Linked DNA regions of Celeribacter indicus. The protein of the gene in region 1 binds, or shares a complex with, the protein of each later gene. Links are inferred from orthologs where the notes say so. Each region holds a gene or a part of one and is shown in the gene's direction. Other genes may lie near its edges. The genes, in order: P73_RS01510 and xseA.

Evidence for each region.
Region 2: the proteins of P73_RS01510 (region 1) and xseA are in contact, whole or in part, in a cryo-EM structure (PDB 8TXR), measured with the Escherichia coli proteins. The link is inferred for Celeribacter indicus from one-to-one orthologs.

The regions. Positions count from the first base shown.
Region 1 is NZ_CP004393.1:299,926-314,428, forward strand. Bases 1,443-4,202 are described here. They hold P73_RS01510 (exodeoxyribonuclease VII small subunit), read left to right. Parts: upstream 1,443-2,582; coding sequence 2,583-2,822; downstream 2,823-4,202. Other genes in these bases: P73_RS01500 (MarR family winged helix-turn-helix transcriptional regulator), read left to right, coding at 1,443-1,822; P73_RS01505 (response regulator), read left to right, coding at 1,819-2,517; P73_RS01515 (polyprenyl synthetase family protein), read left to right, coding at 2,822-3,688; dxs (1-deoxy-D-xylulose-5-phosphate synthase), read left to right, coding at 3,703-4,202. Outside these bases: P73_RS01490 (hypothetical protein), read right to left, coding at 1-212; P73_RS01495 (branched-chain amino acid aminotransferase), read right to left, coding at 275-1,144; more of P73_RS01500, read left to right, coding at 1,310-1,442; more of dxs, read left to right, coding at 4,203-5,631; P73_RS01525 (exopolysaccharide biosynthesis protein), read right to left, coding at 5,628-6,221; P73_RS01530 (MFS transporter), read left to right, coding at 6,446-7,657; P73_RS01535 (SDR family oxidoreductase), read right to left, coding at 7,612-8,478; P73_RS01540 (AMP nucleosidase), read left to right, coding at 8,595-10,079; P73_RS01545 (HU family DNA-binding protein), read left to right, coding at 10,211-10,498; P73_RS01550 (MarR family winged helix-turn-helix transcriptional regulator), read right to left, coding at 10,637-11,125; P73_RS01565 (DUF262 domain-containing protein), read right to left, coding at 13,140-14,009; tnpC (IS66 family transposase), read right to left, coding at 14,218-14,503. UniProt on the Escherichia coli protein: Bidirectionally degrades single-stranded DNA into large acid-insoluble oligonucleotides, which are then degraded further into small acid-soluble oligonucleotides.
Region 2 is NZ_CP004393.1:3,568,471-3,583,050, reverse strand. Bases 9,114-11,950 are described here. They hold xseA (exodeoxyribonuclease VII large subunit), read left to right. Parts: upstream 9,114-9,666; coding sequence 9,667-11,235; downstream 11,236-11,950. Other genes in these bases: P73_RS17615 (alkane 1-monooxygenase), read right to left, coding at 11,727-11,950; P73_RS17620 (hypothetical protein), read right to left, coding at 11,278-11,730; purD (phosphoribosylamine--glycine ligase), read right to left, coding at 9,114-9,578. In the rest of the region: gor (glutathione-disulfide reductase), read left to right, coding at 7-1,368; FtsH protease activity modulator HflK, read left to right, coding at 1,498-2,670; protease modulator HflC, read left to right, coding at 2,670-3,605; P73_RS17655 (DUF2065 domain-containing protein), read left to right, coding at 3,610-3,813; P73_RS17650 (Do family serine endopeptidase), read left to right, coding at 4,300-5,721; P73_RS17645 (peptidoglycan-binding domain-containing protein), read right to left, coding at 5,828-6,343; P73_RS17640 (2Fe-2S iron-sulfur cluster-binding protein), read left to right, coding at 6,551-6,874; purU (formyltetrahydrofolate deformylase), read left to right, coding at 7,133-8,017; more of purD, read right to left, coding at 8,313-9,113; more of P73_RS17615, read right to left, coding at 11,951-12,770; P73_RS17610 (lysoplasmalogenase), read left to right, coding at 12,852-13,496; signal recognition particle-docking protein FtsY, read left to right, coding at 13,529-14,580. UniProt on the Escherichia coli protein: Bidirectionally degrades single-stranded DNA into large acid-insoluble oligonucleotides, which are then degraded further into small acid-soluble oligonucleotides.

The DNA.
Region 1 (14,503 bases):
TGGACTGCGGGTGCCTTTGACCCGATGTCGACCTGAACGACGATCAGGCTGCGGTCCTCCATCAGCCCGGCCTCGACAAGCCGTTCAAGGGTGATGCCGAGCGGGCGGAGGGAGGGGTTCTTCGTCACCACGTACATCGCGAGCGCGAGGAGCGCCGGGGTCACGAGGAACACGGCGATGAGCAGGATGATGAGGGTGTCGCGTTTGAACACGGGCGGGCTCCGGCCAGTCAGTCGGCGACAGGATGGCCGAGAGCCCTTGATGTCCGGTTAACTCAGCTGCGCACGAGGGTTTCGTAGCTTTCCGCAATGTCGCGGGTGAGGGCGCCGACCTCGAAGCTGTAGTCGCCGATCTGGCCAACCGGTGTCACCTCTGCCGCGGTTCCGGTGAGGAAGCACTGTTCGAAGCCCTCGAGTTCGGAGGGCTCGATCCGGCGTTCGTGGACGGTGACGCCCTTGTCCTCCAGCATGGAGATGACGGTCTGGCGGGTGATCCCGTTGAGGATCGCGTCGGGGATGGGCGTGTGCACCTCGCCGTCCTTCACGAAGAAGATGTTCGCGCCCGTCGCTTCGGCCACATAGCCGCGATAGTCCATGAACAGCGCATCCGAGCAGCCCTTGGCCTCGGCAGCGTGTTTCGACATGGTGCAGATCATGTAGAGGCCGGCGGCCTTGGCGGAGGTGGGGATCGTCTCCGGCGAGGGGCGTTTCCATTTCGCGATGTCGAGCTTGGCGCCGCTGGTCTTTGCATCGCCGTAATAGGCGCCCCATTCCCAGCCGGCGACCGCCATGCGCACGGGGTTGCGGTGCGCTGCGACGCCCATGTCGTCGCCCGCGCCGCGCCAGGCGAGCACGCGGACATAGGCATCGGTCCAGCCGTTCGCCTTCAGCATGTCGTATTTCGCCTTCTCGATCTCCTCGACCGAATAGGGCACCGGCATGTCGAGAAGCTCGCCGGACCGGCGCAGGCGTTCGGAATGTTCGACCGACTTGAAGATCTTGCCGTTGTAGCACCGCTCGCCTTCGAAGACGGAGGAGGCGTAGTGCATGGCATGGGTGAGGATATGAACCTGTGCGTCGCGCCAGTCGACAAGCTTTCCGTCCATCCAGATGAAGCCGTCGCGATCTTCGTAACTGCCCGCCATCGGGTTCTCCTTTTCTTTTCAGAATTCACGAAGTTGCGCAAAACGACCTGAAGCAAGATCTAATGTTGCGCGAAATCCCGGATTCGCTACCAATTCATTCTTGGAATGTCAACAACACTGACTTAAACTGACCGGAAATTATGCAGAACGGAGACGAGGCGACGCATGGCGGACGGCAAGACGGGCGGAGCGAAAAGCGGCGAGGCGCTCCTGTTCCTGACGGACGAGCAGCTTCGCAAGGGGATCGAGGCGATGTTCTTTGCCTATCGCGGGTTCACCGCCGATCCGGATCGTATTCTCGAGAAATACGGCTATGGGCGTGCGCATCATCGTGCGGTGCATTTCATCGGACGCTCGCCGGGGACGAATGTCAACAACCTGCTGGATATCCTCGGGGTGACGAAACAGTCCCTCAACCGCGTACTCAGGACGCTGGTCGAGGACGGTCTCGTAGAAAGCCGCGTGGGGGCGAAGGATAAGCGCGAGCGGCATCTGTTCCTGACGGAGAAGGGGCTTGCGCTGGAGGCCGAGCTGTCGGAAGCGCAGCGGGCGCGGATGCGCGCGGCCTATCGGGAGGCGGGTCACGAGGCGGTCGCGGGATTCCGGCGGGTTCTGGAGGCGATGATGGATCAGGACCAGTCGGAGCATTTCAACGCGGTGAAGGAGGGGAAGGGGTGAGCAACGAGATTCACCTGCTGATCGTGGACGACGACGAGCGGATCCGGGGGCTGTTGCAGAAATTCCTGATCCGCAGCGGGTTCTGCGTGACGGCTGCGCGGGATGCGGCGCATGCCCGGCGGCTGCTCGCCGGGCTGGAATTCGATCTCATCGTGCTCGACGTGATGATGCCGGGAGAGGACGGGATCTCGCTGACGCGCGATCTGCGCAAGAGAATGTCGACCCCGATCCTGCTCCTGACGGCGAAGGGGGAGACGGCGGACCGCATCGCCGGGCTCGAGGCGGGGGCGGATGATTATCTGCCGAAGCCCTTCGAGCCGAAGGAGCTTCTGCTGCGGATCAACGCGGTGTTGCGCCGGGTTCCGCATGTCGAGGAGGCGGAGGCGCCGCCGAAGTACCTGCATCTCGGGCGGTTGCGCTACGACGTGGAGCGCGGCGAGCTCTGGGAAGGGGAGCAGGTGGTGCGGCTGACGGCGACCGAGGCCCAGCTCATGCGGATCTTCGTCTCCTCGCCGGGAGAGCCGGTGTCGCGGACGGATCTCGTGGAACGGCTGGGCCGGGACGGCGGGCAGGCGCAGGAGCGGGCGGTGGATGTGCAGATCACGCGGCTCAGGCGCAAGCTCGAGGACGACCCGCGCCAGCCGCGCTATCTCCAGACCGTGCGCGGGGCGGGCTACATGCTGACGCCGGAATAAACGCGAACTGGCCTTTCCCCGTGGAAAGGCGTTATGGAGGACCGGTAGCAACCGGGAGCAGGAAGATGAGCGAGACTCAGGTCAGTGACATGTCCTTCGAACAGGCGATGGCGGAACTCGATCAGGTGGTGAGCAAGCTCGAGCGCGGTGACGTGGCGCTGGAGGACAGCATCCGGCTTTACGAGCGCGGCGCGGCGCTGAAGGCGCATTGCGAGCGCAAGCTCAAGGAGGCCGAGGAGAAGGTCGAGAAGATCACCGTCGGACCGGATGGCAACGCAGCGGGGACAAGCAAGGCGGACGTCTGATGCAGGACGCACTTTCCGGGTGCCGGGCGGCGGTGGACGCCTGTTTCGACACGGTGTTCGAGGGCTTCGGGACGCTGCCCGTCGAGGAGGGGATGCGCTATGCCGTGAATGGCGGCAAGCGGCTTCGCGCCTTTCTGGTGATGGAGGGTGCGACGCTGCACGGGGTCAGTCCCGAGCGGTCGGTCTGGGCCGCGGCCGCGATCGAGGCGCTTCACGCCTACAGCCTCGTCCACGACGACCTGCCCTGCATGGACGACGACGATCTGCGGCGGGGGCAGCCGACGGTCCACAAGCGGTGGGACGAGACCACCGCCGTGCTGGTGGGCGATGCGCTCCAGACGCTTGCCTTCGAGCTTCTGACGCGGCCGGAACTGGATGCACCGGCGGAGGCGAGGGGCGCGCTGGTCGCGTCGTTGGCGAAAGCCGCCGGGGCGCGCGGCATGGTCCGGGGCCAGGCGCAGGACATCGCGGCGGAGACGGCGCGGGCGCCGCTGACGCTCGACGAGATCACCGAGCTTCAGGCAAACAAGACCGGCGCGCTCATCGAATGGTCTGCGCGTGCGGGGGCCATTCTCGGCGGCGCGGATCCGGAGCCGCTCGGGCGCTATGCGCAGGCGTTGGGCCTCGCCTTCCAGATCCGGGATGACATCCTCGATGTCGAGGGCGATGCCGAGAAGACCGGGAAGGCCGTGGGCAAGGATGCGCGGGCGGGAAAGGCCACTTTCGTCTCCCTGCTCGGACTTGAGGGCGCGAAGGCCCGTGCTAGCTCTCTTGTGGACGAGGCCTGTGCGGCATTGAGCCCCTATGGCACACGGGCGGAAGCCTTGCGAGATCTGGCCCGGTTCGTTATCTCGCGGGAAACCTGAGAAAGCGAGACGCCATGTCCGACCGTCCAGCCACGCCGACCCTCGACCGGGTGACCGTTCCCGCCGATATGAAAGTCCTGTCCGACGCGGAGCTGAGGCGTCTGGCCGACGAGTTGCGCCAGGAGACGATTTCGGCGGTGTCGGTGACGGGCGGGCATCTGGGGGCGGGGCTCGGTGTGGTGGAGCTGACGGTGGCGCTCCATGCGGTGTTCGACGCGCCGCGGGACCGGATCGTCTGGGACGTCTCGCATCAGACCTATCCGCACAAGATCCTGACCGGACGGCGCGACCGGATCCGCACCCTGCGGCAGGAGGGCGGGCTGTCGGGGTTCACCAAACGGTCGGAAAGCCCCTATGACCCGTTCGGGGCGGCGCACAGCTCCACCTCGATCTCGGCGGCGCTGGGCTTTGCTGTGGCGCGCGATCTCGGCGGGGCGCCGGAGCACGGAATCGGCGATTGTATTGCGGTGATCGGCGACGGATCCATGTCGGCGGGGATGGCGTTCGAGGCGCTGAACAATGCGGGCCATCTCGGCAAGCGGCTGATCGTCGTCCTGAACGACAACGACATGTCGATCGCACCGCCGACCGGGGCGCTCTCCTCCTATCTCACGCGGCTCTATACCGGCGCGCCGTTCCAGGAGCTGAAGGCAGCGGCGAAGGGCGCGGTGTCGCTCCTGCCGCATCCGTTCCAGGAGGGGGCGAAGCGGGCCAAGGAGATGCTCAAGGGCATGGCCATCGGCGGGACATTGTTCGAGGAGCTCGGGTTTTCCTATGTCGGGCCGGTGGACGGGCATGACATGGAGCAGCTCCTGAGCGTGCTGCGGGTGGTGAAGGCGCGGGCCACGGGGCCGATCCTGATCCACGCGATCACGCAGAAGGGCAAGGGCTACGCCCCGGCCGAGGGGCGCGCGGACAAGGGGCATGCGACCGGCAAGTTCGACGTCGTGACCGGCGAGCAGAAGAAGGCGGCGTCGAATGCGCCGTCCTATACCTCGGTTTTCGCCAGGGCGCTTATCCAGGAAGCGGAAGCGGATGACAAGATCGTCGCGGTGACCGCCGCCATGCCGGACGGGACGGGGCTCAATCTTTTTGCGGAGCGGTTTCCGAAACGGTGTTTCGACGTGGGGATCGCGGAACAGCATGGCGTCACCTTCTGTGCCGGCCTTGCCGCCGGCGGGATGAAGCCGTTCTGCGCGATGTATTCGACCTTCCTGCAACGCGGGTACGATCAGGTCGTCCACGATGTTGCGATCCAGCGGCTGCCCGTGCGCTTCGCCATCGACCGCGCCGGGCTCGTGGGGGCGGACGGGGCGACGCATGCCGGGTCCTTCGACATCGCTTTTCTCTCCAACCTTCCGGGCATGGTGGTTATGGCGGCGGCCGATGAGGCGGAGCTGAAACATATGGTCGCGACCGCAGCCGCGCATGATACGGGGCCGATCGCCTTCCGTTACCCGCGCGGCGAGGGGGTCGGCGTTCAGATGCCCGAACGTGGAGAACCGCTCGAGATCGGCAAGGGCCGTGTGGTGCGCGAGGGGGAGCGCGTGGCGCTCCTGTCCTTCGGCACGCGGCTCGAACATGCGCAGCAGGCGGCGGAGAACCTCGCGGCGAAGGGGATTTCCTGCACCGTCGCGGATGCGCGCTTTGCCAAGCCGCTCGATCACGCGCTGATCCGCGATCTTGCCGCCCATCACGAGGCGCTGATCACGCTCGAGGAGGGCGCGATCGGCGGATTCGGGTCGCATGTGGCCGATTTCCTCGCGCGCGAGGGCGTATTCGACCGCGGTCTGAAATTCCGCTCCATGACGCTGCCCGACATCTTCATCGACCAGGCCAGCCCCGAGGCCATGTACCGGATCGCGGGGCTGAGCGTGGCAGATATCGAGGCGAAGGTGCTCGCCACGCTCGGTGTCGCGGATCTTGCGAGCCGGCGGGCCTAGAGCCCGGCGAGTTTCTGCGTGAGCAGGACGACGGCGACGGCGAAGCCCGCCACTGTCGCATAGCCGAAGAGCACGAGCAGGCCGTCGCGCACCATGATGCCGATCATGAAGAGGCTGATCGCGAAGCAGGCGACGGAGGTCACCATCGGCAGCAGCTCGAGAAACGGTATGATCATGCACAACAGGACGATCGTCACATAGACGAGGTTGTTCCAGGGGGGACGTGCGAGCACGGCGATGCGCCGCCCCGTGCGCCTGTCGATCCATTCCGCGGGTTTGCGCAGCCAGCCCACGGCATTGGAGACGCGGCCGCAGGGGAGTTGCCGGCGCCGGATGACACCGGGCAGCCAGAGGTGGTCGACACCGAGAATGGCCTGGATCGCGAAGAGCAGCATGATCACCGAGCCGACGGTGGGCATGCCGGGGATGCCCGAGAGCGGGGAGACGAGCAGAAGGGCGGGGACCAGCAGCGCGGGCGCGAAGGAGCTATGGCCGATCTCGTCGAGAATCAGGTCCACGGTCACGGCGTCTCCGCTACAGGCGTGGTCCAGCGCGGTGAGGATGTCGTTGACGGTGCGGATTTCTGGCATGAACCTGCTCATGGGACCCTGATGGCGGGACAACGCGCGATGCGAGGAATTGGTTCAGCATGCCCACGGCGATTTACGCGCCGGTGCGGATATGCAGTCTCCGCGGACCGGGTTTGAGCAAAAGGGCGCGCAATCGCGGTTGATCGGCCCTGGCGGTTCGGCGAAGTCTTGGGCCACGCACAGACCGGACGCGCGCGCGTCCTCCCACGCAGGATTTCCGACGGATGACAGATCTCGCCACGGCCCCGGCCCATATCCGGCCCGGCATCATCCAATTCGCGCTGGCGATGGGCGGATTCGCCATCGGAACGACGGAATTCGCCTCGATGAGCCTTCTGCCCTATCTCGCGCGCGGGCTGGGGATCGGGGAGGCGGAGGCGAGCCATGTGATTTCCGCCTATGCGCTGGGCGTGGTGGTCGGGGCGCCGGTGATCGCGGTGCTGGCGGCGCGGTTCGAGCGGCGGCGGCTCCTCGTGGCGCTGATGGGCCTGTTCTGTGTCGCGAACCTGATGTCGGCCTTCGCGCCGGATTACGGCACGATGCTTCTGTTCCGGTTCCTCAGCGGGGTGCCGCACGGCGCCTATTTCGGCATTGCCGCGTTGATGGCGGCGTCGCTCGTGGCGCCGAACCAGCGGGGCAAGGCGGTGGCGCGGCTCATGCTCGGGCTCACCATCGCGACCGTGCTCGGCGTTCCGATGTCGAACGTGCTGGGACAGAGCGTTGGCTGGCGCTGGGCCTTCGCGCTTGTCGCGGTGCTGGCGGCGGTGACGGGGGTGCTGATCCTGACCTACGCGCCGCGGGGGCCGAAAGGCGGGGCGAGTTCCGATCCGCTGCGCGAGCTTTCCGCGCTGGGCAACCGGCAGGTGCTTTTGACGCTCCTGAGCGGCGCGGTGGGATTCGGCGGGTTCTTTGCGATCTATACCTATCTCGCCTCGATCCTCCTCGAGGTGACGCATCTGCGCGAGGATGTGGTGCCGCTCTACCTCGCGGTGATGGGCATCGGCATGACCTTTGGCACGCTGATCGCGGGCTGGGCGGCGGATCGCGCGCTCAACCTCTCCGTTTTCCTGCTGTTCGCGATCAATATCGGACTGATGCTGTCGCTGCCCGCGCTGGCGGGGCAGGCCTGGGGCATGCTCGGTTTCGTGGTCGCGATGGGACTGGCGGGCGGATTTCCGATCCTCGGGCAGACGCGGCTGATGCTGGTCGCGGGAGAGGCGCAGTCGCTGGCGGCATCGCTGCATCACTCCGCCTTCAACGTGGCCAATGCGTTAGGGCCGTTCGTCGCCTCGCTCTTCATCGCGCGGGGCTACGGGTTTCCCTCGGCGGGCTATGTCGGTGCGGCACTGACGCTGGGCGGAGCGATCATTTATGCGATCACCCTGATGGATTATCGCCGCATCCCGGCGCGCAGCGCGCGCAGGCCGGAGCGGTAGTCGGGATAGAGGAGCGTGATGCCGAGCTCGCGCTTCATCCGGTCGTTCCGCACGCGCTTGCTTTCAGCATAGAAGCTGCGCGCCATCGGCGTCATCTCCGCGGGTGCGAAGTCCTCCGCCGGCGGCAGTGGCAGGCCGAGGAGTTCGGCGGCATATCCGATCACCTCCTCCGGCGGTACGGGAAGATCGTCGCAGACGTTGAAGATCCCCTGCGACCGCCGGTCGATGCCGGCCTCGAGCACCTGCGCGATATCCTCGACATGGATGCGGGAAAAGACCTGTCCGGGCTTCACGATCCGACGCGCGGTTCCGGCGCGGAGCTTTGCGAAGGGGCCGCGCCCCGGTCCGTAGATCCCGGCGAGGCGAAAGATGGCGAGCGGAAAACCGAGCGTGCGCGCCGCCTCCTGCCAGTCCGCTTCGGCCTGCACCCGTGCGATGCCGCGGCGCGTGGCGGGGGTGAGCGGCGTGTCCTCGTCTACCCAGCCGCCGTGATGATCGCCGTAGACGCCGGTGGTGGAGAGATAGCCGACCCATTGCAATTGCGGCGCGGCGGCGCGCAGGGCACTGTGCCAATCCCGGAGCATCGGGTCGCCCTCCGCATCGGGAGCGGCGGACACGAGAAGGTGCGTGGCACCGCAAAGATCCGCCGGCACCGCATCCTGCCCGAGCAGCAGCGGCCGGACGCCCGCCGCCTCGAACTCCTGCGCCTTTGCGGGCGTTCGCGTGGTCCCGGTGATCGTCCAGCCCCGCGGCAGGAGATGCCGGGCGAGGGCCTGCGCGCTGTAGCCGTGGCCGAAGGAAAACAGGTGTGGTCTCGTCATGCGATTTGCCTCCATGGGGCGGGTCTTGCGTCCGCCGCCGTCTTGGTCTCAACTGATCCGGAACATGCCGCGCGCCGGTTCGATGCCGAGAGACATATAATAACAAGGGAAAAGGGATGAACAGCAGGACCAGGACCCTGAATGTCGAGACACCGCCGGCACGCGCGCCGCGCAGCTTCACCGATCCGTCGGAGGCGGTCGATTGTCTCGAGGCGCTCTATGCCGAGGCGACCGGCTACCTGACGGAGAGATTTTCCGACCTGGCTCGCGGCGGTGCCCCGAAGGCGCGCTACCGCGCCTTCTATCCCGAGATCCGGGTGGCGACCACCTCCTATGCGAAGATGGACAGCCGCCTGTCCTTCGGACATGTGGCGCGGCCCGGCGTCTATTCGACCACGATCACCCGGCCCGATCTCTTCCGCAACTATCTCGTGCAGCAGATCGCCCAGATCGTGCGCAACCATGGCGTGAGCGTGGAGGTGGGGCCGTCGCAAACTCCGATTCCGATCCATTTCGCAGTGGCGACGGATGACAACATCACCGTGCCGCAGGAGGGCGCGATGTCCTATCCGCTGCGCGACGTCTTCGACGTTCCCGATCTGACGACAACCCACGACGACATCGTCAACGGGTTCGATTTCAAGCATGCGGACGGGTCCGCCGCGCTCGCACCCTTCACTGCGCAGCGGATCGACTATTCGCTCGCGCGGCTGTCGCATTATACGGCCACCGATCCGGTGCATTTCCAGAACCATGTCCTGTTCACGAACTACCAGTTCTACGTCACGGAATTCGAGGCCTATGCGCGGGCCATGCTGGCCGATCCGGCAAGCGGCTACACGAGCTTCGTGTCGACGGGGAATGTGGAAATCACCGAGGCCGACACGCTGATCCCGCCGACGGCGAAGATGCCGCAGATGCCGGCCTACCATCTCAAGCGCCCGGACGGGCAGGGGGTGACGCTGGTGAACATCGGGGTCGGGCCGTCGAACGCGAAGACGGCGACGGACCATATTGCGGTGCTGCGGCCGCATGCCTGGATCATGGTCGGCCATTGCGCCGGGTTGAGGAATTCCCAGCGGCTCGGCGATTTCGTGCTGGCGCATGCCTACCTGCGGGAGGACCACGTGCTCGACGACGATCTTCCGGTCTGGGTGCCGATCCCGGCGCTGGCAGAGATCCAGACCTCGCTCGAGGACGCGGTCGAGGAGGTGACGGAGCTCGAGGGCTACGAGCTCAAGCGGATCATGCGGACGGGTACGGTGGCGACCATCGACAACCGCAACTGGGAGTTGCGCGACCAGTCGGGGCCGGTGCAGCGGCTGAGCCAGTCGCGTGCGATCGCGCTCGATATGGAAAGCGCGACCATCGCGGCGAACGGATTCCGCTTCCGTGTGCCTTACGGCACGCTCCTCTGCGTCTCGGACAAGCCACTCCATGGCGAGCTGAAGCTGCCGGGGATGGCTTCCGAGTTCTATACGACGCAGGTTGCGCGGCATTTGCTCATTGGAATTCGCGCAATGGAAATCCTGCGCGAAATGCCAATCGAACGCATTCACAGCCGAAAATTGCGGTCTTTCGAGGAGACAGCCTTCCTCTGAGCGGCATTTTCGCTTCGAAATGGGCGAAAAACGCCCCGTAACGTACACTAGGCGTTGTGCGTCCCCTCAATATTCGCTTAGAAATGCGCAATAACCCCCAAAGTCATGGGGGATGACGAGGAGATACAGACATGACGAAACCGATGACCAAGACCCAGCTGGTTGCCGCTCTCGCCGACGAGATGGGATCCGACAAGAAATCCGCCGGTGCCGCCCTCGAGGCGATCACCAGCATCATCACCAAGGAAGTGTCCGCCGGCGGTGCCGTGACCCTTCCCGGTGTCGGCAAGATCTATTGCCGTGAGCGTCCCGAGCGCATGGTGCGCAACCCGCAGACGGGCGAGCAGATGAAGAAGGAAGCCGACAAGGTCGTGAAGATGACGATCGCGAAGGCGCTGAAGGACAGCGTGAACGGCTGAGCCGTTCTCTGCATGTATCAGGCAAAGGGTCGTGCCGCGGGCGCGACCCTTTCTCTTAGCGCGAGAGGCCGGAGGTGCGGCGGCCGGGCTCTGCCAGGGCTCAGTCCTTCTGGAGGCGTGTCATATGCGTGTTGCGCGTCACGAATGTCGAGAGTGTCCGACCTTTTGTGTATGGCTGAACTGCCTTGCCTCTTCCTGATCGAAGCACTGGAGCAGCTTCTTCTGCATCTCCAGAGTGCGGGACATGCCGTCGAGCACGACCTCGTGCCCGTGCGGGGTCAGTTCGAGAACCCTTTGCCGGCGGTCTTTCTCGCCGGTTCCGATCCGCATGAGGCCCCGCTTCTCGAGCAGGGTTGCCGCCCGTCCGCAGCTTGCCTTGTCGATCCTCGACAGCTCGGCAATGTCCGTGACCGAGCGCCGGGGATAGCAATAGGTCACGGTGAGGAGAATCCACAACAGCGGGGTCATGTTGAGCCCCTTCATCGTGTCGTCGAAGAAAAAGAGGAAAACCTGATAGGCGCGCCTCAGGAGGTGACCGGGATTATGGGACACCAGCTCATAGATTTCGTCGCCGGCTAACTCCTCGAGGTTCACGTGCCGGGCTTCTCGGTCGATGGATCGGGACATGCGTTTCTTATCCTTGTGTCATCGGGCGCTCGGTTGGTTGCGGTTGGAGCAGCATGGTCACCCGTCCTCGAAGGCCCGAGGCTGACACGTTTTGCGACGCAGGTCCGCCAACGCCTCGTAACCCGAATATATGGGATGGAAGCGCGAATCCAGTTCGGACAACGCCGAGCGTTCCGATGCACGGGACAAATCAGGTGTCACCCCGACATCTGGTGTCGTCTTTCGTTTGGTGTCGAACGACACATAGTTTGGCGCCTGGAGTTTATGCAAGCACCTGTTTTCTTGTAATTCGAAGGCGTGGCTCCGACAACAAATCGGCTCTTTTCGACAGTTGGTTTGGCACCTAGCTGGCTGGGACGGTCGCGTTAGGGCAACAAAAAAGGCCGCCCATCGGGCGGCCAAGAATGCGTAGAAAATCGCAGGATGCACTGGGTTTCGATGACTGGGTAGGGTGCTGGCCCAGGTAGATTTTGGGGGATGAACTTCGCTAAATCTGTGCCAGTAAGTGGTCTCTTAAGCGCGCGAGTGCGTCGGCGAGGTTTTCCATTGAGTAGTGAAAAGAAAAGAACCCGATCAAAAGAAGCACTGCGATCAGGGGCAATAGAAAGGCTCCCGAAATGAGCAATATCACGTACCTCGCCTTTGACTGCTGTGTATTGCTCCTATGATCCGCCCAAGCTTTTCGAAGTTCGTCACCAAGAATTGCGCTTACCCCGAAGGCTGCTAACAGAGCCAAGTGAACCGCTCCGGGTTTGCCGGAGGCTCCAACTCTTGAGTAGGATGGAGCATCATGAGCAAGACAACGAACAAATATTCCCCTGAAGTGCGCGAGCGAGCGGTTCGTATGGTTTTGGACAACGCCGGTCAGCATGAGAGCCGCTGGCAAGCGATCGTATCGATCTCGGCGAAGATAGGCTGTTCGACGAACACGCTGAATGACTGGGTCAAAAAGGCAGAGATTGATCGTGGCGACCGTGCTGGGGTCAGTACCGAGATGGCCGAGAAGATGAAGGCGCTGGAGCGCGAGAACCGCGAACTCAAGCAGGCGAATGAGATCCTGCGGAAGGCGTCGGCGTATTTTGCGATGGCGGAGCTCGACCGCCGACCGAAGTCATGATCGCCTTTATCGACGATTATCGTGGAGAGCTCGGGGTCGAGCCGATCTGCAAGCACCTGCCGATTGCCCCGTCCACATACTACGATCATCTGGCCAAACGGGCCGACCCTGATCTGCGCTCGGATCGGTTCAAGCGCGACGACGAGCTTCGCCCCGAGATCGAGCGCGTGTTCGATGAGAATTACAAGGTCTATGGCGTGCGCAAAGTCTGGCGCCAGATGCGGCGGGAAGGATTTGATGTGGCCCGATGCACGATAGCCCGGTTGATGAAGGATTTGGGCCTGCAGGGCGTCATCCGGGGCAAGCCGCATAAAACGACGATCCCTGACAAGAAGCAGCCGTGCCCGATGGACAAGGTAAACCGGCAATTCCGGGTGCCGGCACCGAACATGCTCTGGGTCAGCGATTTCACCTATGTCGCCACCTGGCAAGGGTTCGTTTATGTGGCATTCGTGATCGACACGTTCGCGCGCCGGATCGTTGGGTGGCGCGTCAGCCGCACGGCTCACACAGGCTTCGTTCTCGACGCTTTGGAACAGGCTGTTCATCAGCGGCAGCCTGGTGTGGGACTGATCCATCACTCAGACCGCGGATCGCAATACCTGGCGATAAAATACACCGAACGCTTGGCCGAGGCAGGAATCGAACCCTCGGTCGGCAGCGTCGGTGACAGCTATGACAACGCTTTGGCCGAGACAATCAATGGTCTCTTCAAGGCGGAGGTCATCCACCGCCGTGGCCCGTGGCGCAGTCTGGACGCCGTGGAATACGCCACTCTGGAATGGGTCGACTGGTTCAACAATCGCCGCCTCCTCGAGCCCATCGGGAACATCCCACCAGCGGAAGCAGAGGCAAACTTCTACGCAGCTCTGGTAACTAAGACCATAGCCGCATAACTTAAACCAAACAGCCTCCGGCAAACCCGGAGCGGTTCAGATTGTGCTCTTCCATAGCTTTCAGTGTGTTTCGAGCCTTCTGGAAAGCGCTTTCGAAATTTTTAAGGTCATCTTTTGTAAACTCGCTATCTGGAAAATCATCGGACTCGGCATCCTCGATGTCGGCTTCGCTCTCAGGGAGCTGATCCTCGTCAAAGTCATATTTCGCATAAAGCTCATCAATGTGGCTTTGAGGAAAGCCGACGAAATCGCTTTCCAACAGCACAAGCGCTAAGACAGAGATAAATTCGACGTCTTTCATCCGGGCAGACTTGGCTTGACTCGACACGCCGACATCTCGCCAAAAGGTTTCGTCCACTGCCTCTTTTTCAGCGCGGTTGATTAGCCAACCATCAAAGCGAGCATGGCGAAGCTCCTGCTCTCCAAGTTTCTTCTGGTTCTTGTTGACCCTTTGAAAGACTTCGCCCCAATCGACCTCTGCCTCCGAGCGGATTTGTTCGACCATGAAAATGTAGTTGTAGAAGTGTGTTTTGTCTTCGTCACTGATTTCAATGAATTTCTTGCCTCGCAGCCGGGCAACGCTGAAGTCTTTGCCGATGCGAATTTTCCCGGCATGAAAATCCAAGACCGTGCTCAACCTTTGTTTGCCGTCGACAACATTGTAGAGGGGCCCTTTTGCCGTATTTTCCTTTTGAAGGTAGACAGCTGGGCACGGGTAGTTATTGAAGATTGTGTCAAGGAAGAATTGCTTATCCTTGTAAGTCCATACACTCTTCCTCTGATAGGGCGGATCAAATTCGAGGCGATTTTGTGTCTGCATGTCGATGAACCACGAAAGGTCCTGCTGATTGGGGTTGCGGTGAAACGCCATGGAGAAAGCCTCAAAATTCTAGATTGTTCTGCGATGTGCTATCTGGCCGTATTTTCTGAGGATGCCGCCAGCTTGTTTGGCCTGATAGTTGCACCGAAGACGCTGGAGTTCAACTTGTGGATTGGAGCCAAAGTTGTCGCAGGCTGGTTCTCAGTGGTGCTCCTTCTGAGCTCACTCTTCGTAAGCGGCGTCTGCGCCCCACCGGAGTTCAGCTTGACGGCGTGAAGTTCCACGGCAGGAGCTCGTCGATTCGGTGCGCAGGATGGCCTGCCGCGATCGCCTCGAGCGTCGCCTTGAGGTAGGCGAAGGGCTCCACGCTGTTGATCTTTGCGGTGGCGATGAGCGAGGCGATGCGGCCCCAGGTGCGTCCGCCTTCATCGTGCCCAGCAAAGAGTGCGTTCTTCCGTGTCAGGGCGATCGGCCTGATGAGGTTCTCCACGGCATTGGAGTCGATCTCGACGCGGCCGTCCTGCAGGAAGGTCTGCAGCCCGTCC
Region 2 (14,580 bases), 3.3 Mb from region 1 along the record:
GAACTGATGGATTTCGACTATGATCTCTTCGTGATCGGCGGCGGCTCGGGCGGCGTGCGCGCGGCGCGGCTGACGGCGGCGGGCGGCAGGAAGGTCGCGATGGCGGAGGAGTTCCGCATGGGCGGCACCTGCGTCATACGGGGCTGCGTGCCCAAGAAGCTGATGGTCTTCGCCTCGCAGTTCTCGGGCCATGCCGAGGACGGAAAGAAATACGGCTGGGACATCCGCATCGGTGCCTTCGACTGGCCGGCCTTCCAGCAGAAGCTCCAGGCGGAGCTGTCGCGCCTCGAGGGGATCTATACGCGCAACGCGGAAAATGCGGGGGTCGAGATCCTGCACCAGCGCGCGACGGTGAAGGATCCGCATACGGTCGTGCTCGCCGACGGGACGGAGAAGACCGCGAAGCACATCCTCGTCGCGGTGGGCGGCAAGCCCTTCCTGCCCGACACGGTGCCGGGGATCGAACATGCGATCACCTCGAACGAGATCTTCGACATCCCGGAGATGCCCAGGCGCATCCTGATCGTCGGCGGCGGCTATATCGCCTGCGAATTCGCCTGTATCTTCAACGGCCTGGGGGCGGAGACGACGCAATATTACCGCGGCGCGCAGATCCTGCGGGGCTTCGACGACGAGGCGCGCGGGCATATCGCGGAGCTGATCAGCGAGCAGGGGGTCGCGCTCCATGTCGGCACTGATGTCGAACGGCTCGAGAAGCGGGAGGACGGCATCTGGGTGAAGGCGACGGACGGGCGCGAGGCGGTGTTCGACGTGGTGCTCTACGCGACCGGGCGCAAACCCGCGACGAAGGGCCTCGGCCTCGAGGAGGCGGGGGTGAAACTCGGGCGGATGGGCGAGGTGCTGGTGGACGACTATTCCCAGACCAACGTGCCCTCGATCTTCGCCGTGGGCGACGTGACCGACCGGATCCAGCTCACGCCCGTCGCGATCCGGGAGGCCGTGGCCTTCCACGAGACCGTGTTCGGCGGTATCCCGACGAAGGCCGACCATGCCTGTGTGCCCTCTGCCATCTTCACCCAGCCGGAATACGGCGCCGTGGGGATGACGGAGGAACAGGCGCGCGCGGAACGTCCGGTCGAGGTCTATTCCGCGGCCTTCCGCCCGATGCAGAACGCCTTCATCGAAAAGAACCACCGGGTGATGTTCAAGCTCATCGTCTGCCGGGAGAGCCGCAAGGTGCTGGGTTGTCATATCGTCGCACCCCAGGCGGGAGAGATGATCCAGCTCGCCGGGGTCGCGGTGAAGATGGGCGCGACCAAGGAGGATTTCGACGCCACCGTGGCCGTGCATCCGACCATGGCCGAAGAGATCGTCCTGATGAAGGAGCCGACGCGCGTGCACAAGTGACACGCCGCCGCCGCCCCGGCGGAGGCGCGCTCTTGAAACCCGGCGTCAAAACGAACAGGTTACAGACGAGCCTTGGCCCGACGGGAACCTCCGCCGGGCCAGACCCATACGAGAGAGGAACAGACCTTAATGGCCAGCAACAATGGCGGTCCCTGGGGGAGCGGGGGCGGTGGCAATCGTCCGTCCGGTCCGGGCGGCGGCGACAAGCGCGGTGGCAGCGGGCGCGGCGGCAACGGCCGGCGCCCCGGCGACCAGCCGCAGATCCCCGAAATCGACGAGATGCTGTCGAAGGGCAATGAATATCTCAAGGTCCTGATGGGCGGCAAGGGCGGCCAGAACGGCGGCGGCCCGCGCGGTCCGCGCGGCGAGGGGCCGGGCCTGTCGAAGGGCACGGTCGCCCTTGGCGTGGTGATCGCCGTCGGCCTCTGGGCGTTTTCCTCCTTCTACACGGTGAAGCCCGAGGAACAGTCCGTGGAGCTTTTCCTCGGCGAATTCTACAAGATCGGCAATCCGGGCCTGAACTTCGCGCCCTGGCCGCTGGTGAGCTATGAAAAGGTGCTGGTGACCGGGCAGCGGACCGAGAATATCGGCGTCGCCTCCGGGGGCGCGGACAGCGGGCTGATGCTCACCACCGACGAGAACATCGTCGACATCGACTTCCAGGTGGTCTGGAACATCAACGACCCGGCGAAATATCTCTTCAACCTCGCGGAGCCGCGCGAGACGGTTCAGGCGGTCTCCGAATCCTCGATGCGGGAGATCATCGCCGCCTCGGAACTCGCGCCGATCCTCAACCGCGACCGCGGGCTGATCTCCGACACGGCCAAGAGCCTGATCCAGAGCACGCTCGACGGCCTCGACGCGGGCATCAACATCGTGCGCGTCAACCTCGACAAGGCCGACCCGCCGCGCGAGGTGATCGACGCCTTCCGCGAGGTCCAGGCGGCCGAACAGGAACGCGACCGGCTCGAACGCCAGGCCGATGCCTATGCCAACACGGTGCTCGCCCGTGCGCGCGGGTCCGCGGCACAGATCCTCGAGGAGGCGGAGGGCTACCGCGCCCAGACGATCAACCGGGCGCAGGGTGAGGCTTCGCGCTTCAGCGCCGTGCTCGAGGAATACAGCCAGGCTCCCGCGGTGACGCGCAAGCGCCTCTATCTGGAGACGATCGAGGAGGTCTATGGCGATCTCGACAAGATCATCATCGACGAGGGCGCCGCAGGCGGGCAGGGCGTCGTGCCCTATCTGCCGCTCAACGAGCTGCGCCGCTCCGGCGGGACGACGAACGGAGGATCGAACTGATGCGGAAACTTCCGATTCTTGTCGCGGTGATCGTGGTGGCGCTGGTGCTCGTGCTGTCCTCGCTCTTCGTCGTGGACGAACGCCAGAAGGCGCTCGTGCTGCAATTCGGCCAGATCAAGGCCGTGAAGGAGGAGCCGGGGCTCGCCTTCAAGATCCCGTTCATCCAGGAGGTCGTCTATTACGACGACCGCATCCTGTCGCTCGACACCTCTCCGACCGAGGTCACGCCCTCCGACGACCGCCGCCTCGTGGTGGACGCCTTCGCGCGCTACCGCATCGCGGATGTCGTGCGCTTCCGCCAGGCGGTCTCGACCGGCGGCATCGCCAGGGCCGAGAGCGATCTCGAGGGCATCCTGATCGACCGGATCCGCGCGGTGCTCGGCGCCGACGGGGTGACCTCGAACACGATCCTCTCCTCCGAACGCGCCCGTCTCATGCAGACGATCACCGAACAGTCGCGTGCCCGCGGCGAGGTGCTCGGCATCGAGGTGCTCGACGTGCGCCTGAAGCAGACCAACCTGCCCGAACAGAACCTCGACGCGACCTTCGCGCGGATGCGGGCGGAACGCGAACGCGAGGCGGCGGACGAACGCGCCCGCGGCGAAGAGGCCGCGCAGCGCGTCCGGGCGCAGGCCGACCGGACCGTGGTCGAGCTCGAATCCGACGCGCGCCGGCAGGCGGAGATCACGCGCGGTGAGGCGGATGCGGAAAAGAACCGCATCTTCGCGGAGGCCTATGGCGCCGATCCGGAATTCTTCGAGTTCTACCGCTCGCTGAACGCCTATCGCGCCGGTCTGAGGGGCGAGAACACCACGCTGGTGATCTCCCCGGACAGCGAGTTCTTCGACTACCTGTCCTCCGATCAGGGCCGCGGGGCCGCCCCTGCGACCGCGCCGCAGCCTGCGGCGCCGCAGACGCCGGCGGCGGATCAGTGATCCCATGGGCTTCCTGATCCTCGCGATCGGACTGGTTCTCTGTGTGGAGGGGCTGGCGCTGGCGCTGGCCCCTTCCCGCATGGAGGATCTGGTGCGCGCCGTCGCCGCCCTCCCGCCCGCGCGCCGGCGCGTGCTGGGACTGGCGGCGCTCGCGCTCGGGGTGGTGCTGATCGCCCTGGCGCGGGGGTTTGTCGGCCTCCCGCTTTGATCTCCCGGCGGGGCGGCCCGTCGGTCCGGTGCAAGGTCGCCATCGTCGAGGCCGAACGCCCCCGGAAGAACGCCGGCTCACGGCGCCGGCCCCGCGCGCGACAGCCGGGAACGGCGTGGCCCCTGTCTCATATCCGCCGTTGTTTCGGACGCTCCCGGACGCTGCCCCGCACCGGATCGCGGCACCCGACCAGACCCGGCGCGGCGCATCCGGGGCGCGGCATCCGCGCCCTGTTTCACCGCGCTGTGAGAGTTGTGTCAGGCTTTCTCCTTGTCACACCGCCCTCACATGCTGTTGACTGGTTGCGACCGACATTGAGTTGTGCGCCTGCGGCGGCCGGGATACCAGAAAACGCACATCTCGCGCCGCGCTCACGCCGGTCCCGGACCTGAGCCCGCGGCGCTTCAGACGGAGGATGACTTACCCATGATACAGGCTCGCGCCTTCTCTTCCGACACGGCTGGCTCCCGCGTCGATTTCCGTGCGATGTGCCTCGCCCTTCTGGCGACGGCCGCATTGCTCTTCCAGGCCGTTTCCGCCGAGGCGCGCGGCGCGCCGGAGACCTTTGCCGATCTCGCCGACAAGGTGAGCCCCGCCGTGGTCAACATCACCACCACGACCGTGGTCGAGGCGACGACCGACCAGCAGCCGATCGTGCCCGAAGGCTCTCCCTTCGAGGATTTCTTCCGCGATTTCATGGACCGCAACGGCCAGGGACCGCACGGACCGCGCCGCTCCCAGGCGCTCGGCTCGGGCTTCGTGATCTCGGAAGACGGCTACATCGTGACGAACAACCACGTCATCGACGGGGCCGACGAGATCGAGATCGAGTTCTTCGAGGGCGGCACACTCGCCGCGGAGCTCGTCGGTACCGATCCGAAGACCGACATCGCGGTTCTCAAGGTGGAAAGCGAGGAGCCCCTCCCGTTCGTGCCCTTCGGCGACAGCGACGCGGCGCGGGTGGGCGACTGGGTGATGGCCATGGGCAACCCGCTCGGACAGGGCTTCTCCGTCTCTGCCGGGATCGTCTCGCAACGCGGCCGGGCGCTGTCGGGTGCCTATGACGACTACATCCAGACCGACGCGGCGATCAACCGCGGCAACTCCGGCGGACCGCTGTTCAACATGGACGGCGAGGTGATCGGCGTGAACACCGCGATCCTCTCGCCCAACGGCGGGTCGATCGGCATCGGCTTCTCCATGGCCTCCAACGTCGTGACCCGCGTCGTCGACCAGCTCAAGGAATTCGGCGAGACCCGCCGCGGCTGGCTCGGCGTGCGCATCCAGGACGTGACGCCCGATGTGGCCGAGGCGATGGGGCTCGAGCAGGCGCGCGGCGCCCTCGTCACCGACGTGCCCGAGGGCCCGTCGAAGGAGGCCGGCATCGAAAGCGGCGACGTGATCATGTCCTTCGACGGCACCGACGTGGCCGACACGCGCGAACTCGTCCGCACCGTCGGCAATACCGAGGTGGGCAAGGCGGTGCGCATCGTCGTCTTCCGCGATGGCAAGACGCAGACGCTGATGGTCACGCTCGGCCGTCGCGAGGAGGCCGAGAATGTGGCCTTCCCGACCGACGAGGACGGCGGACAGCAATCGCCCGAGACCTCGCAGATGATGGGGCTGACGCTCCAGCCGCTCGACGAGACGCTGCGCGAGGAGCTGGGCATCTCCGCGGGGACCGACGGGCTTGCCGTGGTCGAGGTGGACGAGAGCTCGGAAGCCTTCACCAAGGGCCTGCGTGCGGGCGACGTGATCACCGAGGCCGGCCAGCAGAAGGTGGCGACGGTCGCCGATCTGCAATCGCGGGTCGACGAGGCGCGCGAGGCCGGGCGCAAGACGGTGCTGCTGCTCGTGCGGCGCGCGGGCGAGCCGCGTTTCGTCGCGCTCGGTGTCGCGGAGGAGTGACGCAGCCCTGAGCGAACCCAACCCTCTCGGAAGGCGGCCTTCGGGCCGCCTTTTTCCGTGTGGTCGGCGGGCGGAGGGCGAGGCAGGGCGCCCGGCCGAAGCCGGCTCAGCCCTCCCGCGGCACTTCCTTCAGCCCCAGCCGGCGCGCGGCGGCAAGCGACAGGATCTCGCTGTCCAGGCCCTGCTCCTTCTGATAGGCGCGCAGGGCGCGCCGCGTGGCGCGGTCGAGCCGCCCGGTGACCGGCCCCGTGAAATGGCCGCGCACGGCGAGCGCACGCTGGAGCGAGGCGACGAATTCCGGCGTCAGCTCTTCCGCGCAGAGCGCCTCGAACCGCAGCTCCTGCCGTTCCCGCACGATCTCCTGCCGGGTTTCCGTGCGATAGACGGCCGGGCGGACGACGCTGCCGTCGCCGGCGAGGCGCGGCGGCTGCGCGAGCACCTGTTCGGTGACGGTCTCGATCACCGCGGGGGTGACGTGGCGGGCATGGCAGACCGCCGGATCCGCCCCCGCGGCCTCGGGCGCGCGCATCGCCGGGTCCGCCGGCGTGCCCATCTGGCACCCGGTCGACAGCAGCGCCGCCATCCAGAACATCCCCGCCGCCCCGCGGCCTGTTGCCTTCATCTGCCCGTCCGGTCCTTGCCGCCCTCTGCATCCCTTCCGGGCGCTTTCGGCAACTCTACCGCGAACACGCGGAATTCCAAGGGATTCCGCGGCGCCCTGCGCGGCAATCCGCTCCGCCGGACGCCGCCAGAACGCTCTTTTCTCTGCAACGCAGCCAAGCTAAGCCTGTCAGGGATGGCTCCGGGATCAGAGCGGAAGGACGAGAGAATGGTCAAGATCACCTATATCGAGTTTGGCGGCACCGAACATGTGGTGGACGTGCCGGTGGGCAGCACCGTGATGGAAGGCGCGCGCGACAACGGCATTCCCGGCATCGACGCCGATTGCGGCGGGGCCTGTGCCTGTTCGACCTGCCATGTCTACGTCGCCCCCGACTGGGTCGACAAACTCCCCGAGCGCGACCCGATGGAAGAGGATATGCTCGATTTCGCCTTCGAACCCGATCCGGTGCGCTCGCGCCTGACCTGCCAGATCAAGGTGACCGAGGCGCTGGACGGGCTCGTGGTCAACATGCCGGAAAAACAGATCTGACAGGGCGCCGCGGCTCCGGAAACCGCCACCCCGGCGGCACCGGGACCGACGGCGGGACGCGGCTTGTGGAGGGGGCCCGCCGCCACGCGGCCGCGACCTGCGACCTTCGCGCCGCATCTCCTGTGCAGGTGACGCCTTTCGGAAACTTCCGTTCCTGATCGCGCCGCAACTTCCCGTCATTCCTGTCGTTTTCGCTCTGGCGCGCGGCGCGTGCCGGGAGCAAGACTGCGCGCCGTACCGATAACGCGAAGGCCCGATATGTCGTCCCACGTCCTCACCGTCACCTGTCCCTCCCGCCGCGGCATCGTCGCCGCCATCTCCGGCAAGCTCGCCGAGCTCGGCTGCAACATCACCGACAGCGCGCAATTCGATGATCCGGCGACGGGGATGTTCTTCATGCGCGTGAGCTTCGCCTCCGAGACCGGGCTGAGCCAGGCGGAGATCGACACCGGCTTCGCTCCCGTGGCCAGGGCGCTCGACATGGTCTGGACGGTGCACGACGAGGCGCGGAAGATGAAGGTCGTGATCCTGGTCTCCCGCTTCGGCCATTGCCTCAACGACCTGCTCTACCGCTGGCGCATCGGCGCCCTGCCGATCGACATCGTGGCGGTCGTGTCCAACCACATGGACTACCAGAAGCTCGTGGTGAACCACGACATCCCCTTCCACCACGTCCGCGTGACCAAGGAGAACAAGCCGGCGGCGGAGGCGCGGCTGCTCGAGATCGTCGAGGAGAGCGGCGCGGAACTCATGGTGCTGGCGCGCTACATGCAGGTCCTCTCCGACAGGCTGTGCCAGAAGATGTCGGGCCGGATCATCAACATCCACCATTCCTTCCTGCCGTCCTTCAAGGGAGCGAATCCCTACAGGCAGGCCTTCGAACGCGGCGTGAAGCTGATCGGCGCGACGGCGCATTACGTCACCGCCGATCTCGACGAAGGCCCGATCATCGAACAGGACACGATCCGCGTGACCCATGCGCAGAGCGCGGAGGATTACGTCTCCCTCGGCCGCGATGTCGAGGCGCAGGTCCTCTCCCGCGCGATCCACGCGCATATCCACCACCGGGTCTTCATCAACGGCAACAAGACCGTGGTCTTCCCGGCGAGCCCCGGCTCCTATGCCTCCGAGCGCATGGGCTGAGACCGGGCAGGGGGCGCTCGCGCCCCCTCCGGGCCTGCGGCCCGTTCACCCCCCGAGGATATTTGCGAGCAGATGAAGCAGGCCGCCGGCGAGGGGCGGGCAAGGAAAAAGGCGCGCCGTTCGAGCGCGCCTTCGTTTCGTCGCGAGCGCCCCGGCAAGGGCTGTGCGCCGCAAGGTCCAAATCCGGAGGGCCATTCGAGCCAGCGGTGCCTTTCGCAGCTCCCTTATGCCATGCCGTGATGAACGCTTTCTTAACGGGAACGCGATTCCTGCGGCTTTTTGCTGCCGGAAATACTCACCCGAGCGCGCGCCAGCCGATATCGGAGCGGTTGAACCCTTCGGGCCAGTCGATCTTTTCGATCATCGCATAGGCGCGGTCGCGCGCCTCGGCGAGGCTGTCGCCGCGGGCGGTGACGTTGAGCACCCGTCCGCCGGCCGCGACGATCCGGCCGTCCTTCTCCGCGGTGCCGGCGTGGAAGACCATGGCGCGGCTGTCTTCCGGCAGCGCGTCGAGGCCGCGGATCACGGTGCCTTTCTCATAGGCGCCGGGATAGCCCTTCGCGGCCATCACCACGGTCATCGCATGGTCGTCGGCCCAGTTCACCCGCGCCTGGTCGAGGGTGCCTTCGGCGGTGGCGAGCATCAGGTCGAGCGCCTGTGCGCCGAGCCGCATCATCAGCACCTGGCATTCCGGATCGCCGAAACGGCAATTGTATTCGACGAGGCGCGGCTGTCCGTCCTCGATCATGAAGCCGGCGTAGAGCACGCCCTGGTAGGGCGTTCCGCGCCTGGCCATTTCCGCCACGGTTGGCCTGACGATCTCCTCCATCGCCTTTTCGATGACCGCCCCGGTCATCACCGGCGCCGGGGAATAGGCGCCCATGCCGCCGGTGTTGGGGCCGGTGTCGCCGTCGCCCACGCGCTTGTGGTCCTGCGCGGTGCCGATGGGCAGCACGTTCTCCCCGTCGCAGAGGACGAACCAGGAGGCCTCTTCGCCCTCCATGAATTCCTCGATCACCACCTCGGCGCCCGCGCCGCCGAAGGCACCGGCGAACATGTCGTCGACGGCGGCGAGGGCGGTGGCCTCGTCCATCGCGACGATCACGCCCTTGCCGGCGGCCAGCCCGTCGGCCTTGACCACGATCGGGGCGCCCTGGGCGCGGATATGGGCCTTTGCCCTCTCCGCATCGTCGAAGCGGGCGTAGCCCGCGGTGGGGGCGCCGCAGGCGTCGCAGATCTCCTTGGTGAAGCCCTTGGACGCCTCGAGCCGGGCCGCCGCCTTCGACGGGCCGAAGGTCAGGATGCCGGCGGCGCGCAGGTCGTCGGCGACCCCGGCGGCGAGGGGCGCCTCGGGGCCGATGATGACGAAGTCGATGGCATTTTCCTCGACGAAGGAGACGACGGTGGGGCCGTCCTCGATGTCGAGCGTCGCGCATTCGGCGATGGCCGCGATCCCGGCATTGCCCGGTGCGACGATCAGCTTGTCGCATTTCGGGTTCTGCATCACCGCCCAGGCCAGCGCATGCTCGCGCCCGCCGCTGCCGAGGATCAGAATATTCATCGCGCCACTCCCGCTTTCAATCCGGTTTGGCGCGTTTTAGGGTGTGACCCGAGACGACACAAGCATGAGCAGCAGCCGGAGACCCAGCATGTCCGACCTTTTCGAGGATGACGGCCCGCAGGGCGTATCGAACGCGCCGGAATTCACCGTGTCCGAGCTCTCGGGCGCGGTGAAGGCACTGATCGAGGGCGAATTCGGCTATGTCCGGGTCCGCGCCGAGGTGGGGCGGGTGTCGCGCCCGCGCTCGGGCCATCTCTATTTCGATCTCAAGGACGACAGATGCGTCATCAACGCGGTGAGCTGGAAGGGGCAGGTCGCGCGGATGGAGGTCCAGCCCGAGGAGGGGATGGAGGTCGTCGCGACGGGGCGGATGACGACCTTTCCCGGCGGCTCGCGCTATCAGATCATCGTCGACAACCTGGAGCCTGCGGGGGCGGGCGCGCTCATGGCGATGCTCGAGAAGCGCAAGAAGATGCTGGCCGCGGAGGGGCTGTTCGAGGCCGCCCGCAAGCGGCCGCTTCCCTATCTGCCGCGGGTGATCGGGGTGGTGACCTCGCCCTCCGGCGCGGTGATCCGCGACATTCTCCACCGGCTGCGCGACCGTTTCCCGCGTCACGTCCTGATCTGGCCGGTGGCGGTGCAGGGGCAGAGATGCGCGCAGGAGGTGGCGAACGGCATCCGCGGGTTCAATGCCCTGCCCGAGGGCGGAGCGATCCCGCGGCCCGATCTGATCATCGTCGCCCGTGGCGGCGGCTCGGTCGAGGATCTCTGGGGGTTCAACGAGGAGATCGTGGTGCGTGCCGCCGCGGCCTCGGAAATCCCGCTGATCTCGGCGGTGGGGCATGAGACCGACACCACGCTCATCGACTTTGCCGCCGACCGGCGCGCGCCGACGCCGACCGCGGCGGCGGAGATGGCGGTGCCGGTGCGCCGCGAGCTCTGGGTGACGGTGCAGGAGTTGCGCGCCCGGATGGAGCGTGCCCTCGTCGCCGCGGTGGAGATGCGCCGCCAGCGCCTGCGCGACCTGTCCCGCGCGATGCCGCAGAAGGAGCGCCTGCTCGACGGGCCGCGCCAGAGGGTCGACCAGGCGGAGGCACGGCTCGGTCAGGCGCTGGTGGGCGGAGTGCAGCGGCGGCGGCTCCACCTGTCCGAAGTGTCCACGGTGCTGCGCCCGAGCCTGCTGCGCGGCCGGCTGGAGACCCGGCGCGATCGCCTCGCGAGCTGCGGCGCGCGGCTCGCGCCGGCGCTCGCCCGCGGCACGGGGCAGCACAGGCGCGACCTCGACCGGCTTTCGGGGCGGCTCGCGCCCGCGACGGTGGCGCGCAAATCCGCGGAGGCGCGCCGCGATCTGACGCAGCTTTCGGCGCGTTTCGCGCGGGCCGCGACGGCGCAGGGCCAGCGCTGGCGCGCGGATTTCGAGCGCCGGGCGGGGCTTCTGGAGGCGCTGTCCTACGAGAAGACGCTCGAGCGTGGCTATGCCGTGGTCCGGGATGCCGCGGGCGGGGTGATCACCTCCGCGAAGGAGGCGGCGCGGATGCACGAGGTCCAGTTTGCCGACGGGCGCGTGCGGATCGGCGGCGGCGTGGCGGCGGCCCCTGCGAAGCGGGGGGGCAGATCCGCGGGCGGGGACGGGCCGGATCAGGGCAGCCTGTTCTGAGCGCGGCGGTCGCTGCCGCGGTGTCGACCGGAGCGGGCGCGGTCACACGCCGATCTGCGGTCCCATGCAGGAGAGCGGGCCGTCGCTGGCCCAGGCCTCGTAGAGCTCCGTGCCGCTCTCTCCCTGGAACACCGCGCGCAGCTTGTCCTGTTCCATGAAGAACTGCCAGCATTGCGGCGGTGTGCCGTCCTCGTAGAGAAAGCAGATGTTCTCCCCCTGCTCGTACCAGATCCCGTCCTTGCAGGTGTCCTCGTCGAAGGCCCAGCGCACCCGCTTTCCGGGCAGGTATTGTTCGGTCCCGTAGGGCTGTCCGCTTTCGGCGAAGGTGAGGGTCTTGCCCTCCGTATAGGCCTCGAATTCCGCGCCGGTGAGCGGATCGGCGAGGAGGGGGGCGGCGAGCAGGACCGAGGTCAGGAGGGCGAGCGGCATTTTCATGGCGCGGACCATGCCATAGCGCGGCGAGTCGCTCCATTCACAATCCCGCCGGAGGCTCATGTCGTTTCCGTGACGGAGGCGACGCGTGCCACCCGCCTGTCCATCACCCGGAACCAGAGGCGCGGGACGAGGGCGAGCGTCGCCATCGCCGGCAGCGAGCGCGGCAGCAGCGGCATCTCCGGCGTGAGCTCCAGCGCGACGTAGGGCTTCATCGGATGGGCGTGGTGGTCGGAATGGCGCGGCGCGTTGAGCATGAGCAGCGAGGTGAACCATTGCGGACTGTTCCAGCTGTGGGCAGGGCCGACGGGGGCGTATCTGCCTGGCGCGATTTCCCGGCGGCGCAGCCCGTAATGCTGGACGTAGTCGGAGAGAAGGAGCTGTGCGGAGGCGTAGCCGGCGAGCAGGACATAGGCGGTCAGCCCGGCCGCGCCGCCGATGACGAGGGCGAGCAGGAGACAGGCGAGCGCGCCGCCGAGATAGAGCGCGTAGGGATGCAGGTCGTCGGACCGGCCCCGCGCGCGGAGGGCGTTTTCGGCCCGCAGGCCGGCGCGGAACGACCCCCACCAGGCGCGCGGCAGGAAGCGGTAGTAGCTCATCCCGAGCGGGGCGGAATTCGGATCCTCCGGCGAGGCGGCATAGCGGTGATGCACCCGCGGATGGGCGCTTGCATGATGGCCGAACAGGAGCGTGATATAGACCCAGGTCCCGAGTCGCCTGAGCGTCGGGTCGGCGCGGTGGATGAGTTCGTGGGCGTTCGAGTTCGACACCTGCCCGAAGAACAGGCCGAAGCCGAGGAAGATCACGAGCCGTTCCCAGACCGCATGACCCGCCCCGGACAGCGCCCAGACCGCGAGCGGGAGCATTGCAAAATGCGCAATCGCGAGGAGGGTGGAGAGGGCGTTGGCATCGGGAAACTCCGCCTCCGGGTCCGCGGGGTCGCGGGCGACGGCAACGAGCTGATCGAAGGAATAGGCCAGCGCGGTCATGTAGAAAAGGCCGGCCGCCGCCCAGATCCCGCCAAAGACGGCACCGAGGCCGAGCAGCGCCACCGGGGCGAGTGTGGTCATGGCGAAAAGACGAACGATATGAGGGGTTTTCATTGTGAGACTAAAGTCGTAGGAGTGATTCAACTATAAGTGTATCTATTGAAGGGGTGTGTCGGACAATCGGGAGATCGGGACATGGGCATAACTTTCGCATTGGTGGCGGCATTGCTTTCCGCACTGGCCTACCTGCCATTGACCGAACGCGCCCCGACACCGCTCCGCTCCCTGGTAAAGGCCCTGCCGCTCACGTTTTTTACACTGATGGCGTGGATCTGGCAAACCCCGCTTCTGCTGGTCCTCGCGCTCGCCCTTTCCGCGCTGGGTGACGTGCTTCTCTCCTATCCGGGCGACCGGCCGCTGGTGCGCGGCATGATCGCCTTCGGCCTCGGGCATCTGTGCTATATCGGGCTGTTCGCGCCCGAATTCCAGGCGGCGGCCCTTCTCCCGGTGGCGGTGCTGGTGGCGCTGGCGGTCTCGACCGAAGCCTGGCTCGCGCCCCATGCCGGGCGGCTTCGGTGGCCGGTGCGGATCTATGTGCTGATCATCACCGTGATGTGCATCATGGCGCTCGGGCTGTGGCCGGTGCGCCCGCTGGTGACGGCGGGGGTGGCGCTCTTCCTGCTCTCCGACCTGCTGATCGGGATCAAGCTGTTCCGCACGCCGCCGCGCCCGGAGCGGCTGCGGGCGCTCAGCTGGGCGCTCTGGGTGTTCTATGTCGCAGGCCAGTTGCTCATTCTTTTCGCCTATCAGCCCCATGCGGGGCTTGTCCTACAGGGGTAGGAGCCTTTAAGTGACGTGCGAACGGAGGGTCCATGTCGCTTTTTTCGAAACTGAAGAATCGCCTGATGAAGACCTCGTCGAAGATCGACGAGGGGCTGGAGGCCATCGTCGGGGAAGGCGGTTCGGAAAGCGGCGCCGAGGAGGCTTTCGCCGAAGAGATCCTCGCCGGACCGGAGGCGCCTGAACCGCCTGCGCCGGAGCCTGAGCCGCGCCCCGCGCCTGAACCCGCGCCGCAGCCATACCCCGAGCCGCAGCCCGAGCCCACGCCGGTGCGCCCGCCGACGCCGACGGAACTCCCGGACGCCCGTCCGGTGGAGATGCCTGACGACAGGCCCGCCGAAATCGCCCCCGAGACGCCGCGGGAACTGCCCGTGACGCCCGCACCGCTCGAGATCCCGCCCGTCGAGGACGTGGTCGCGGAGGGCGGGGAGACGGTGACGCCGGGCTTTCTCGGCCGGCTCCTCGGGCGGAGGGACACGAAGACCGTCATCCGCCGCACGCTCGACGATGACATGCTCGAAAGCCTCGAGGAGCTGCTGATCACCGCCGACATGGGGGTGGACACGTCGATGCGCGTCACCGCGGCGATGGCCGAGGGGCGGTACGGGAAGAAACTGTCGGTCGAGGAGATCAAGCGCCTGATGGCCCGCGAGATCGCGCGGATCATGGAGCCGGTCGCGCGTCCGATGCCGATCTATCCGAAAAAGCCGCAGGTCGTGCTGGTCGTGGGCGTCAACGGTTCCGGCAAGACCACGACCATCGGCAAGCTCGCGAGCCAGTTCCGGGCGGCGGGCAAGTCGGTGGTGATCGCGGCGGGGGACACGTTCCGCGCGGCCGCCGTCGAACAGCTCCAGGTCTGGGGCGAGCGTGCCGGCGTGCCGGTCCTGACCGCGCCCGAGGGCTCCGATCCCGCGAGCCTCGCCTTCGACGCGATGACGAAGGCGCAGGAAACCGGGGCCGATCTCCTGATGATCGACACTGCCGGGCGGCTCCAGAACCGTCAGGACCTGATGGAGGAGCTGGCAAAGATCGTCCGCGTGATCCGCAAGAAGGACGAGAGCGCGCCGCACAACACGCTGCTTGT